One region of the Pantoea sp. X-Soil-MYKO-1289 genome, then DNA from elsewhere that is predicted to be linked to it. Evidence: riboswitches for the same ligand, from Rfam matches in the RefSeq annotation. Region 1 holds a riboswitch; each other region holds the start of a gene.
What was found. Region 1 has a riboswitch for thiamine pyrophosphate ahead of thiB (thiamine ABC transporter substrate binding subunit). Riboswitches for the same ligand answer to the same signal wherever they lie in the genome.
Positions count from the first base shown of each region.

Region 2: linked by a shared signal. The riboswitch ahead of AC6I7Z_RS19520 (FAD-dependent oxidoreductase) and the one ahead of thiB (thiamine ABC transporter substrate binding subunit) in region 1 are both predicted to bind thiamine pyrophosphate.
Region 3: linked by a shared signal. The riboswitch ahead of thiM (hydroxyethylthiazole kinase) and the one ahead of thiB (thiamine ABC transporter substrate binding subunit) in region 1 are both predicted to bind thiamine pyrophosphate.
Region 4: linked by a shared signal. The riboswitch ahead of thiC (phosphomethylpyrimidine synthase ThiC) and the one ahead of thiB (thiamine ABC transporter substrate binding subunit) in region 1 are both predicted to bind thiamine pyrophosphate.

Region 1 is NZ_AP036004.1:3,329,668-3,332,870, forward strand. It holds gene sgrR (HTH-type transcriptional regulator SgrR) at 1-1,043, shown strand, start outside; TPP riboswitch at 1,079-1,171, shown strand; gene thiB (thiamine ABC transporter substrate binding subunit) at 1,216-2,202, shown strand; gene thiP (thiamine/thiamine pyrophosphate ABC transporter permease ThiP) at 2,178-3,203, shown strand, end outside.
Region 2 is NZ_AP036005.1:23,087-26,289, forward strand. It holds gene AC6I7Z_RS19515 (DMT family transporter) at 438-1,388, shown strand; TPP riboswitch at 1,430-1,549, shown strand; gene AC6I7Z_RS19520 (FAD-dependent oxidoreductase) at 1,683-2,624, shown strand; gene thiS (sulfur carrier protein ThiS) at 2,608-2,805, shown strand; gene AC6I7Z_RS19530 (thiazole synthase) at 2,809-3,203, shown strand, end outside.
Region 3 is NZ_AP036004.1:2,718,229-2,721,431, reverse strand. It holds gene AC6I7Z_RS13060 (PAAR domain-containing protein) at 1-776, opposite strand, end outside; gene AC6I7Z_RS13055 (PAAR domain-containing protein) at 780-1,325, opposite strand; TPP riboswitch at 1,606-1,702, shown strand; gene thiM (hydroxyethylthiazole kinase) at 1,737-2,531, shown strand; gene thiD (bifunctional hydroxymethylpyrimidine kinase/phosphomethylpyrimidine kinase) at 2,528-3,203, shown strand, end outside.
Region 4 is NZ_AP036004.1:3,775,926-3,779,128, reverse strand. It holds gene thiE (thiamine phosphate synthase) at 1-20, opposite strand, end outside; gene thiC (phosphomethylpyrimidine synthase ThiC) at 17-1,942, opposite strand; TPP riboswitch at 2,029-2,129, opposite strand; gene rsd (sigma D regulator) at 2,264-2,773, opposite strand; gene nudC (NAD(+) diphosphatase) at 2,926-3,203, shown strand, end outside.

The DNA.
Region 1 (3,203 bases):
GCCTGCGCCCGCTGCCGCTCTTCTCTCATATCCGGCGCATCGATTCGCCCGCGCCCTGGACGCTGGATCTCCATCTCAGCGAACCGGACGACTGGCTGCCGTGGCTGCTCGGCAGCGTCAGCGCCATGATTCTGCCGCGCGAATGGCCGCAGATGCGCGACTTCGCGCGCCATCCCGTCGGCACCGGCCCCTATCGCGTGGTGCGCAACCAGCAGAGTCAGCTGAAGATCGAGGCGTTTGACGACTATTTCGGCTTTCGCGCGCTGATCGACGACGTCTCGATCTGGGTGCTGCCGGAGATCAGCGACGAGCTGGTCTACTCCGGCGTGCGCCTCCAGGGCGCCGCCGAGGATGAAAAGTCGGAAGAGAGCCGCCTTGAAGAGGGCTGCTATTTTCTCCTGTTCGATCAGCGCTCTGCCCTGGGACGCGACGCCGACGTCCGGCGCTGGCTCTGCCATTTGCTGAACCCCATCGCGCTGCTCAACCATGCCGAGGCCGGCTATCAGCGCTACTGGTATCCCGCTTACGGCCTGCTGCCGCGCTGGCATCACCGGCGCGATTTGACGCCGGCGACCAGGCCGCCCGGTCTGGAGAGCCTGACGCTGACCTGGTACAGCCAGCACGTCGAGCATGAGGGCATCGCCAACGCGCTGCGCCCGCTGCTGGCTGCGCACAACGTGCGGCTGATTACCCGCGCGGTCGACTATGAAACCTGGCATCAGGGCGAGGCGGAAAGCGACGTCTGGCTCGGCAGCGTCAACTTCACTCTGCCGCTGGAGTATGCGCTGTTTGCCCAGCTCTACGAGATCCCGCTGCTGCATCACTGTCTGCCGCTCGACTGGGAAGCCGACGCCGCGCGCTGGCGGCGCAAAGCGCTGCCGCTCGCCGAATGGAGCAAGCGGCTGCTCGACGCGGACGGTGTGCATCCGCTGTTTCATCACTGGCTGCTGCTGGAGGGCCAGCGCAGCATGCGCGGCGTGCGGCTCAATACGCTTGGCTGGTTCGACTTTAAATCCGCCTGGTTCGCGCCGCCGACGCTGTGACGCTTTCCCCCTGGCGGCGAAATGTCTAGAATGAGCCGTTCTCAACGGGGTGCCTGCGAAAGGCTGAGAAAAACCCGTCGAACCTGATTCGGTTAATACCGACGTAGGGATTTGAGAGGCTGCTACGCTCAGATCCTTTGCGACTCATAACAACTCTCCCCAGGAGCGCAAAGTGGTTAAACAGATTCTCCCTCTGCTGATGTTGCTGTCCGTGCCGGCGCTGGCGGCAAAACCTGCCCTGACCGTCTACACCTACGACTCCTTCTCCGCCGAATGGGGCCCCGGCCCGGCGGTGAAAAAAGCCTTTGAAGCGCAGTGCGGCTGCGAGCTGCGCTATGTGGCGCTGGAAGATGGCGTCTCGCTGCTGAACCGCGTGCGCATGGAAGGCAAGAACAGCAAGGCCGACGTGGTGCTCGGCCTCGACAATAATCTGCTGCAGGCGGCGCAGCAGACCGGCCTGTTCGCCAAAAGCGCGGTCGATCTCCATAACCTGACGCTGCCGGGCGGCTGGCAGGATCAAACCTTCGTGCCCTTCGACTACGGCTACTTCGCCTTCGTCTACGATAAAACGCGCCTTAAAAACCCGCCCACCAGCCTGAAAGAGCTGGTGGAAAGCCCGGAGAAATGGCGCGTAATCTATGAAGATCCGCGCACCAGCACGCCGGGTCTGGGCCTGCTGCTCTGGATGCAGAAAGTCTACGGCGACAGCGCGCCGCAGGCCTGGCAGAAGCTGGCGCAGAAAACCGTTACCGTCACTAAGGGCTGGAGCGAAGCTTACGGCCTGTTCCTGAAAGGCGAAGGCGATCTGGTGCTGAGCTATACCACTTCGCCCGCCTATCACCTGATCGAAGAGAAAAAAGAGAACTACGCCGCCGCGCCGTTTGCCGAAGGCCACTATTTGCAGGTCGAAGTCGCGGCGCAGCTCGCCGGCAGCAAGCAGCCGAAGCTGGCGCAGCAGTTTATGCAGTTTATGCTGACGCCCGCCTTCCAGAACGCCATTCCGACCGGCAACTGGATGTATCCGGTCATTAAAAGCGAGCTGCCGGCGGGTTTCCAGACGCTGAGCGTGCCGCAAACCGCGCTGCAGTATAGTCCGCAGCAAGTGGCGCAGCAGCGCGCAGAGTGGATTAACGCATGGCAACGCGCCGTCAGCCGCTAATCCCGCTGTGGATGGCGCCGGGCAGCGCCGCCGCGCTGCTGCTGTGCGGCGTGGCGCTGCTGGCGTTCGGCGCGCTCTGGGCCAGCGCGCCGGCGGGCGACTGGCGCGGGCTGCTGCATGACAGCTATCTGCGCCACGTGGTGCGCTTCTCATTCACCCAGGCGCTGCTCTCCGCCCTGCTGTCGCTGCTGCCCGCGATACCGCTGGCGCGCGCCCTCTACCGCAGGCGTTTTCCCGGCCGTCAGCTGCTGCTGCGCCTTTGCGCCATGACGCTGGTGCTGCCGGTGCTGGTGGCGGTCTTCGGCCTGCTGACGGTCTATGGCCGCGTCGGCTGGCTGGCGCAGCTCTGTCAGCTGTTCGGCATCGACTACCGCTTCTCGCCCTATGGGCTGCAGGGCATTCTGCTGGCGCACTGCTTTTTCAACCTGCCGCTGGCGACGCGCCTGATGCTGCAGACGCTGGAGAATATTCCTGGCGAACAGCGTCAGCTCGCCGCCCAGCTCGGGCTGCGCGGCTGGCACTTTTTCCGCCTGCTGGAGTGGCCCTGGCTGCGCCGACAGCTGCTGCCGACCGGCGCGCTGATTTTTATGCTCTGCTTCGCCAGCTTCGCGACCGTGCTCTCGCTGGGCGGCGGCCCACAGGCCACCACCATCGAGCTGGCCATCTTTCAGGCGCTGAGCTACGACTACGATCCCGGCCGCGCCGCGCTGCTGGCGCTGATCCAGCTTGCCTTCTGCCTGACGCTGGTGCTGCTGAGCCAGCGCTTCAGCAAGGCGATTCCGGCAGGCAGCGCGCAGCTGCGCAGCTGGCGCGATCCGCACGATTCGCGGCGCGCGCGCATCGGCGACGGCCTGCTTATCGCGCTGGCGCTGCTGCTGCTGCTGCCGCCGCTGCTGGCGGTGATCGTTGACGGGCTGCGCGGCGTCTCGGGCGGCGCGCTGGCCCAGCCGGCGCTGTGGCAGGCGACGCTGACCTCGCTGCGTATCGCCCTAGGCGCGGGC
Region 2 (3,203 bases), on a different replicon from region 1:
CTCTGGCTATTTAACTGACGGTTTACTAAACAATTTATATAACCTGAGCTTGATTGAGGTTGTTACTCTTCCCTGGCGGCGGTCGTGCATAAAAATCGTTCTGTACCAATAATTTGAATATTATATCTGCTTTTTCCGGCGCGTTTTTATTTCGCTTTATACTGGCCTTGTTTTTATCGCGTCGCCGCTTTGGCTGATGCGCGATGAGCACCAGGGCCGGGCGATAAATTATATTCATCCAGGCTAAGCAAAGCGGGAAATAAATTTCTTCAGCGTTCGCGTCGCAAGGGCGCAAAAATCAGACGCATATTTGTGCTGCGCGCCTGGCTCATAAAGGCAGAATACGCTGTATTTGCTGTGGTTTCCCACCGCCCGCGCCGCGCATCTGCGTTACCCTTAACGCTCACTTTCTGCAATCGGTAAATAAGGAGCGCGACGTGAGCGCGTCGACGGGAATTTCACTCAAAATTATGGCGACCCTTAGCTCGACGCTGATGCTGGCCTGCGTAAAAGGTCTGGAGGGCGCGCTGCCGGTGGGAGAAGTGATCTTCTTCCGTTCGCTGGTGGGCGTTATGCCGCTGCTGCTATGGCTGACCTTTCAGGGCGGCATTATTCAGGGCATCAAAACCCGCAATGTGAAAGGGCATATCGGCCGCGGCCTGGCGGGCACCTGCAGCATGTACCTCAGCTATCTGTCGCTGATTTATATCTCCCTGACCGACGCCACCGCTATCAACTACGCCGCGCCGCTGTTTACCGTGCTGCTTGCCGCCGTGGTGCTGCGCGAAAGGGTGCGGCTGAATCGCTGGCTGTCGGTAGCGGCCGGTTTCGCGGGGATCGTCATTATGCTCTCGGGTCATCTGTCGCTCAGCGGCCCGCCCAGGCTCACGGTAGCCAGCCTGGCCTCTTCCGTCGGCGTCCTGCTGGCGCTGCTCTCTGCGCTCTGCACGGCAGGCGCGCTGATTCAGATCCGCTATCTGAGCGGGAAAGAGAAGCCGGGCGCGATCGCCTTCTGGTTTACCGCCATGACGGGCGCGACCTCGCTGCTGACGCTGCCGTTCGGCTGGCGCCTGCCGCAGGGCGAGCAGCTGCTTTTGCTGCTGGGGTGCGGACTGTGCGGCGGACTGACGCAAATTTTGCTGACGCTGAGCCTGCGCTACGCCGATGCCTCGCTGCTCGCCCCATTCGATTACAGCTCGCTGCTCTGGTCGGTGATTATCGGCCTGATTTTTCTCGGCGCCTTGCCCGAGAAACTCACCCTGATCGGCGCCAGTCTCGTCGCGTTCGCCGGCATTTACGCGGTTTTGAGCGAGCGTCGGCAGCGGCGACGGGCCGCGGCATCAGCGCTGACCGCCCGCAGCGAAACCGCCGATTTAACGCCGGATTAACACGCCGTACTTGACGTCGGGCAGGCAGTTGCCCTACAACTAATGACCGTCGGGGGAGTCTCGCCAGAGAGACTGAGAGGCTAATAGCGCAGCGCGCGGTTTAGCGACCCTTTGAACCTGACCCAGTTGATACTGGCGTAGGAAGACTCGTATCTCATTGTTTTTTGCCTGGATGAGATGCCTGCCGCGTGAGCCTGCTCATGCTTTTTCCCTTCATGTATCACGGGTCGTCAACATCGAGGCCTGCGTGAACATGACTCTTTTTCAAACCACTTTCTCTGTCAGGTGCGCGCCATGAGCCGCTGGTCGGTCATCGGCAGCGGCGTCGCCGGCTTGTGCGTCGCTACGCTGCTGGCCGAACAGGGCGAAACGCCAGAGGTGATCGTCAGCGACGAGACGCCCGCGTCGCACTGGGCGGGCGGCATGCTGGCGCCCTTTTGCGAAGGGGAGAGCGCCCCTGAACAGGTTATCGAGCTGGGGCAGCGCGCCGCCGGCTGGTGGGCGCAGCGGGTCGAGGGCGTCGCGCGTCAGGGCACGCTGGTGGTGGCCATGCCGCGTGACGCCGCGGAGCTGACGCGCTTCGCGCGCATGACGCGGCAGCATCATTGGCGCGATCCCGCGCAGCTTGAGCCTGAACTCGCAGGGCGCTTTGCGCGCGGCCTGTTTTTCCCTGATGAAGCGCATCTTAATCCGCGCGACGCCATGCGCCAGCTGCGCGCCAGCCTGGAAGCGCGCGGCGTCGTTTTTCACCGCGGCAAACCAGGCGGCACGGTGATCGACTGCCGCGGCATTCACGCCGCCGATCGCCAGCCTGACCTGCGCGCGGTTCGCGGTGAGATGCTGATCCTGCAGTGCGATGAACTCCACTTCTCCCGTCCGATCCGGCTGCTGCATCCGCGCTTTCCCTGCTATCTGGTGCCGCGCGCCGACGGCCTGTTTATGCTCGGCGCCACCATGGTCGAGAGCGACGACGCCAGTGCGATCAGCGCTCGCGCCATGATGGAGCTGCTCAGCGCCGCCTGGAGCATCCATCCGGCGCTGGCCGAAGCGCGCATCGTCGAGAGCGGCACGGGAAGGCGGCCCGCCTATCGCCATAACCTGCCGGAAGTACGCTATCAAGACGGGGTTTTCTCCCTTAACGGCATGTATCGTCACGGTTTTTTGCTCGCGCCCGCCATGGCGCAGCAGCTTATGCAACTGCTTAGTCAGGAGTCGAATGATGCAAATCGAACTTAACGGTCAGAGAGTGGAAACCGAGGCGGCGACGGTCGCCGCGCTGCTGCAGGAGCGGCAGATCGACGCCGCCTGCGTCGCCAGCGCCTTTAACGGTGAGTTCTTGCCGCGCGCGCAGTATGAAAGCCAGCGGCTGGAGGCGGGATGCCGTCTGGAAGTGCTGTCGCCGATGCAGGGAGGCTAAACCATGTTTTACGGTTTTGTTCCCCGTTCGCGTTTTCTGCTCGGCACCGCAGGCTATCCGTCGCCCGAGATTTTGCAGCAGGCGATCTGCGCCGCGGAGGCGGAGATCATCACCGTCAGCCTGCGGCGCGAAGGCAGCCAGGGCGGCGCGTTTCGCGAGCTGCTCAGCCAGCTCAACCGTCGCGTGCTGCCCAACACCGCCGGCTGTCACAGCGTGAAAGAGGCGGTGACCACGGCGCATATGGCGCGCGAACTCTTCGACACGCCCTGGATAAAGCTGGAGGTGATCGGCAACGCCGACACGCTGCAGCCCGATCCCTTTGCGCTGGTGGAAGCGGCGCGCATTCTCTGCGCCGACGGCTTCCAGGTCTTTCCCTATACCACCGAGGATCTCATCGT
Region 3 (3,203 bases), 610 kb from region 1:
ATGCCCTCAAAGTACTTTCCTACTGGTTCAGCTGCCAGACCAATGCCTTTATCTGCAATGTTAGAGAAGTTGGCAATGGTGGCGTAATGTTTGTGCAGAAAATTAGCCTCTTCATGTGTCAGCGGCTCAAGGGCTGCGTCAACTCGCGCTTTTGCTTGCTGCATATGCTCAATCTGTTCGCTCTCCTGCTTATCAGGATCGACCAAAAGCAGAATTGAACCAGCCTTATACTCCTGACCTGCGCCGTTCAGTAAGCGATAAAGCTCGCGCGTGCCTGCTGGCGGTTCGCTTTCGAATAACCAGGGTTCATAGGCTCTCGTTTCCGCGCCATAAGGAAGAACACAAAATCCAGCGTCGACGGGCTCGCGTTTTGATTTTTGTGATTTTGTTTGTTCCTGTCTCTCTTTTTTAGCTGCCTGGGCATGTTGCTCAGGCTCCTGAACGGGGTCGGGGGCAGCTTTCGTAACAACCGGGGCAGCTTTTACAGGGAGATCCTGATATGGACCATGCCATGCCCAGGTCTGGGAAGGGATAAAACGAGCCCTGCAAGGGCAGGTTGAACGACTGTACAGCGTGCTTGCGACATGCACAGTGTCTACGATATCTCCTGGATGCCCACCTGCGACATGAAAAACGCCAGGATGCTTGCCGCATGAAACCTTATGACCGTTCAGGGCTGCGTAATTACCGGCAAAAGTTTTTTTTCTAGTGCCTTCAAGAACCGTTCCACCGCAGCTTGTTTTGTCACCTTTCACAATCCAGTAGCCCGTTGCCATCCTTTATTCTCCTGGTGGAGTAAGGAAATCGACTGGCATTGCAGGGCTGTTATCCCATTGACAGAGAAACGCCAAATCTTGCGGGGTACTGACAATTACATCGCCGTTATCAATCAGACTGCCCACCAGCGCGTAAGAGACACCCTTGCAGGTGTTTGCTGAACCTGAACCGCTGACAATTCTGGCTTTTGTTGCATCTGGATAAACAACGTAATCGCCCACCATTGCACGGCTTACTTTGATCCCATCACTGAGGGCAAAGGTATCGCTGGCGCTGCCATGCTCAATCCTCCCTCCGTCACGGGTTACTGCGCCAGTAGTAGCGAAACGCCAAATCCGCAGCAATGAGCGGTCTTTCATTTCTTCAACACAGGAGTTCAGAGCCTGAAGCTCTTCAGCGTCTGCATTAGCCCAGCGTTCAGCGGGGAAGGGATTTTTCAGGACATTGATAAGCGTTGACGTGATTTCGTTCGTGTACTGTTTCATAATTCCATTTACTTTTTGTGGAAATAATTTGAGCGGATATTTTATAAAAGTTCTCTCTATCATCAACAGGCATCAGGACCAATTGAGACCAGGTAAATGGTTTCAGCTATCGCAAAAAGGAGCCGTGTGCGCATTTAGATCGTGAAAAGGCTCACAACAGACCTTTATTAGTTCTTGAATATATTTGCTAAGACTCCTGCTCAGGTTTAATGCCTTGCCTCTTTAGAAAAACATGCAAATTAGCTTGTTTAGACCTTTTTTAAGTAAAGAAGTAATAACCGTAGATGCGAGCTTGAATCGGCATGCCACTTCCCCTAATCTGCCAGCGAGTAATCTGTTTTGTACTCATGACTCGGGGTGCCCTTCTTTGTGAAGGCTGAGAAATACCCGTATTACCTGATCTGGATAATGCCAGCGTAGGGAAGTCAGATGCCTGACCGCATTCGCCTTCTTGCTCGCCGGTTGGGAGTAATAATGATCCGCCAACCTCAACGCTTTTCCGACGCGCACTTCGCGCCCGTTCTCGTCCGCTTCGTTCAGCGCCAGCCGCTGGTGCACTGCATGACCAACGACGTGGTGCAGAACGTCACCGCCAACGTCTTGCTGGCGCTCAACGCTTCGCCTGCTATGGTCATCGATCCCGATGAGGCCGCGCAGTTCGCCGCTGTGGCCGACGCGTTGCTGATCAACGTCGGCACTCTGACCCGCGATCGCCGCGACGCCATGCTGGCAGCGGTGCAGGCCGCTAACGCGGCGCAAAAGCCCTGGGTGCTCGATCCGGTGGCGGTCGGGGCGCTGCGCCTGCGCAGTGAATTCTGCCAGCAGCTTCTTGCGCTACGGCCTGCCGCGGTGCGCGGCAACGCGTCTGAAATTCTTGCGCTGGCGCAGCAGGGCGCGGGCGGGCGCGGCGTAGATTCGCAGCATCAGGCGGAGGCGGCGCTGGAGGCGGCGCGCGAGCTGGCGCAAAAGCATCAGACGCTGGTGGCGATCAGCGGCGAGGTCGATTACGTCACCGACGGCCATAAAACGCTGATCATCGCTGGCGGCAGCGCGCTGATGACGCGCGTGGTCGGCACCGGCTGCGCGCTCTCCGCCGTGGTCGCCGCCTTTTGCAGCCTGCCGGGTGACAGGCGGGATAATGTCGCCAGCGCCTGCCGCGTTATGACGCTGGCGGGCGAACGCGCCGCCGCCCAGACCGCCGCGCCCGGCAGCTTCGCCACGCTGTTTATCGATGCCCTGTGGCAGCTGGCACAGGAGGCGCGCCCATGAAACGTATCAACGCGCTGACGATTGCCGGTACCGATCCCAGCGGCGGCGCAGGGATCCAGGCCGATCTCAAAGCCTTCTCAGCGCTCGCGGCCTATGGCACCAGCGTTATCACCGCGCTGGTGGCGCAGAACACCCGCGGCGTACAGTCGGTTTACCGCATAGAGCCTGAGTTTGTCGGCGCACAGCTCGATTCGGTGCTGAGCGACGTGCGCATCGACACGGCGAAAATTGGCATGCTGTCGGAAACCGCCATCGTGCAGATCGTAGCGGAAAAGCTGAAGCGAGCCGCTATCCCTTACGTGGTGCTGGACACGGTGATGGTGGCGAAAAGCGGCGATCCCTTGCTGTCGCCCGACGCTATCGCCAGCGTGCGCGAGCTGCTGCTGCCGCAGGTATCGTTAATCACGCCCAATCTGCCGGAGGCGGCAGCGCTACTCGACTGCGCGCCAGCGCGCAGTGAAGAGGCGATGCTCGGGCAGGGCGAAGCGCTGCTGGCGCTCGGCTGTCAGGCGGTGCTGATGAAAGGCGGCCATCTTGGCGACAGCGAAAGTCCGGACTGGTTGATGACGAGCAACGGAGCCGAACGTTTTACCGCACCGCGCGTCAATACGCGTCATACTCACGGCACCGGCTGCTCGCTCTCCGCCGCGCTGGCCGCGCTGCGCCCGCGTC
Region 4 (3,203 bases), 450 kb from region 1:
GCAGGGAAAGGGGCGTTCATCGTTTCTCCTCGTTCAGCGCGTCGGCTGAGTGGTAAAGCTCGCTGCCACGGCGGCGAAAGGTTTCAGACATCTGCTGCATGCCGATGGCGATCGGCTGCGCCTCGGCCTGGCTCGCCGCATAGTCGCGCACTTCCTGGCTGATTTTCATCGAGCAGAATTTTGGCCCGCACATCGAGCAGAAGTGGGCCACTTTACCCGACTCCTGCGGCAGGGTTTCGTCGTGATAGGCGCGCGCGGTATGAGGATCGAGCGCCAGATTGAACTGATCCTCCCAGCGAAATTCAAAGCGCGCCTTGGACATGGCGTTATCGCGGATCTGCGCGCCGGGATGCCCCTTCGCCAGATCCGCCGCATGGGCGGCGATCTTATAGGTAATCAATCCCTGCTTAACGTCCTCTTTATTTGGCAGGCCGAGATGCTCTTTGGGCGTCACGTAGCAGAGCATGGCGCAGCCGAACCAGCCGATCATCGCGGCGCCGATGCCGGAGGTGAAGTGATCGTAGCCGGGGGCGATATCGGTGGTCAGCGGGCCGAGCGTATAGAACGGCGCTTCGTGACAGTGCTCCAGCTGCTCGGTCATATTGCGGCGGATCATCTGCATAGGAATATGGCCGGGCCCTTCGATCATCACCTGCACGTCATACTCCCAGGCGATCTTCGTCAGCTCGCCCAGCGTGCGCAGCTCGGCGAACTGCGCCTCGTCGTTGGCGTCCTGAATCGAGCCGGGACGCAGGCCATCGCCAAGCGACAGCGAAACGTCGTAGGCGGCGCAGATTTCGCAAATTTCGCGAAAGTGCGTATAGAGAAAACTTTCGCGGTGATGCGACAGACACCACTTCGCCATAATCGACCCGCCGCGCGAAACGATGCCGGTCAGGCGCTTCGCCGTCATCGGCACATAGCGCAGCAGCACGCCGGCGTGGATGGTGAAGTAATCGACGCCTTGCTCCGCCTGCTCCAGCAGCGTGTCGCGAAACACTTCCCAGTCGAGGTTTTCCGCGACGCCGTTGACCTTTTCCAGCGCCTGGTAAATCGGTACGGTGCCGATGGGCACCGGGCTGTTGCGCAGGATCCACTCGCGCGTTTCGTGAATATAACGACCGGTGGAGAGATCCATCACGGTGTCGGCGCCCCAGCGGGTCGACCAGACCAGTTTCTCCACCTCTTCTTCGATAGAGGAGGTGACCGCCGAGTTGCCGATATTGGCGTTGACCTTGACCAGAAAGTTGCGGCCGATAATCATCGGCTCCGATTCGGGATGGTTGATATTCGCGGGAATAATGGCGCGTCCGGCGGCCACTTCCTGGCGTACGAACTCAGGGGTGATGTTTTCCGGCAGCTGCGCGCCGAAACCGTGGCCGTCATGCTGCTGGCGCAGCACTTCGCTGCGAATGCGTTCGCGGCCCATATTCTCGCGCAGCGCGATAAACTCCATCTCCGGCGTGACGACGCCCTGACGGGCATAGTGGAGCTGGGTAACGCGTCGTCCCGCTTTTGCGCGCCGCGGCTGCGGCAGCCGCTCGAAACGCAGATGATCGAGCCCGTCGTCGGCCAGACGCTGCTGCGTATAGCGCGAGCTGGTGTGCGTCAGCGCCTCGCTGTCGTCGCGCGCGACAATCCAGTCGGCGCGCAGCTTCGCCAGTCCGCGCTGTACGTCGATAACGGCATCGGGATCGCCGTAGGGACCGGCGGTATCGTAGACGGGCACCGCCTCATTCTCTTCATAGCGCGGACGATCTTTATCGCCGCCGAGCAGCGTCGGACTGAGCTGGATCTCGCGCATCGGCACGCGGATATCGTCACGGCTGCCCTGGATCCAGATACGTTTCGAGTTGGGAAAGGCGATGCCGCTCTGCAGCGCCTCAATAAAGGCCTGCGCCTGAGCGCGCTGTTCACGTCGGTTGGTTTTGGTCATAGACATAGCAATTTTCCTGTTGAGGGGGAACGTTGCTTGTCCGGAGTTCGGAAGGAGTAACAGAAACGGCAGGCAAAATCGCCAGCGCACTGATGATGTTTACTCTTGTTCCCTTCGCAGGTTCTAACCTGATCAGGTTCCGCGGATCCCGAATTAACGGTCTCAGCCCTTGCGGGCACTCCGACAAGATGTTGTTTTACGCTTTACACGCAAAACGCCCGTGCATATCGCACAAAAAACAAAACGGGTTTTCGGCGCTATCGTCGAAAACCCGTTCAGCATAGAAGGGCTGCTTTAGAATAACAAGCGATTTACAACTGACTAACCTTAAGCCGGGCGCGACAGCTGGCTGCTGTCGTTTGCCACCGGCGCGCGCACCAGGCGGTTGTCCCAGGCAAGCTGGATCAGCTTGTCTTCCAGCGTAAAACGCGCTTCCAGCACTTCGCCGACTTCCGACAGCGCCAGCTGAAAATCGACGCAGTTATCGTCGTCGATAGACTGCTGCAGATGGCCGTCATAGAGCTGCATCAGACGCTCGGTGTTGCCCTCCAGCGGCGGATAAATCTGCGCGGCGGCGATCATCGGGCTATCGCCTTCCATCTCATTGATGATGCGCTCATAAATGCTGAAGTGACCGGCGGAAAGGTAATCGACCAGGCTGTGACAAAAGTTGTCGAGCGCCTGCTCGTCTAACGTCGTGAGCGCCTCTTTGTTAGGCTTCAGCCCAACCAGGTGGTAATAAGAAACAAGTAGCTGGCGACGGGCGTCCAGCCACGTGTCTACCAGTTCGTTGCTGCCACCTACGCGCTCAGTCAGGACGTTTAACTGGTTAAGCATATCTGACTCCATGTAAAGAAAGTGCCCTTCCCGTCACGCTGCGGCTGGCCTGGCGCCGCCTGCAAGCTGGACGATTTAGGGTATAGTTGTTTGTCTACACACTTAACATCAGGACTTCAGCGTATTGATAAGACGCTAAGGATGACGATTAGATGCAACATGAGATCTCAAGCGTAGACGCTGGATGGTGGATTGTCAGCCATGAACAGAAACTTTGGTTGCCGCAAGGCGATCTGCCGCACGGCAGCGCCGCTGCGTTTAAGCTCGCAGGCAGCAAGGCGCAGGCGGTCGGCGAGTGGCAGGGCGAAACGGTATGGCTGGTGTGTGAGAGCCGCGATCGCGACATGTTCTCGGTGCGCCAGCTGATCGATGAAGAGCCAGGGCTGTTTCAGCTGGCCGGGCGCGCCGTGCAGCTGGCGGAGTTTTACCG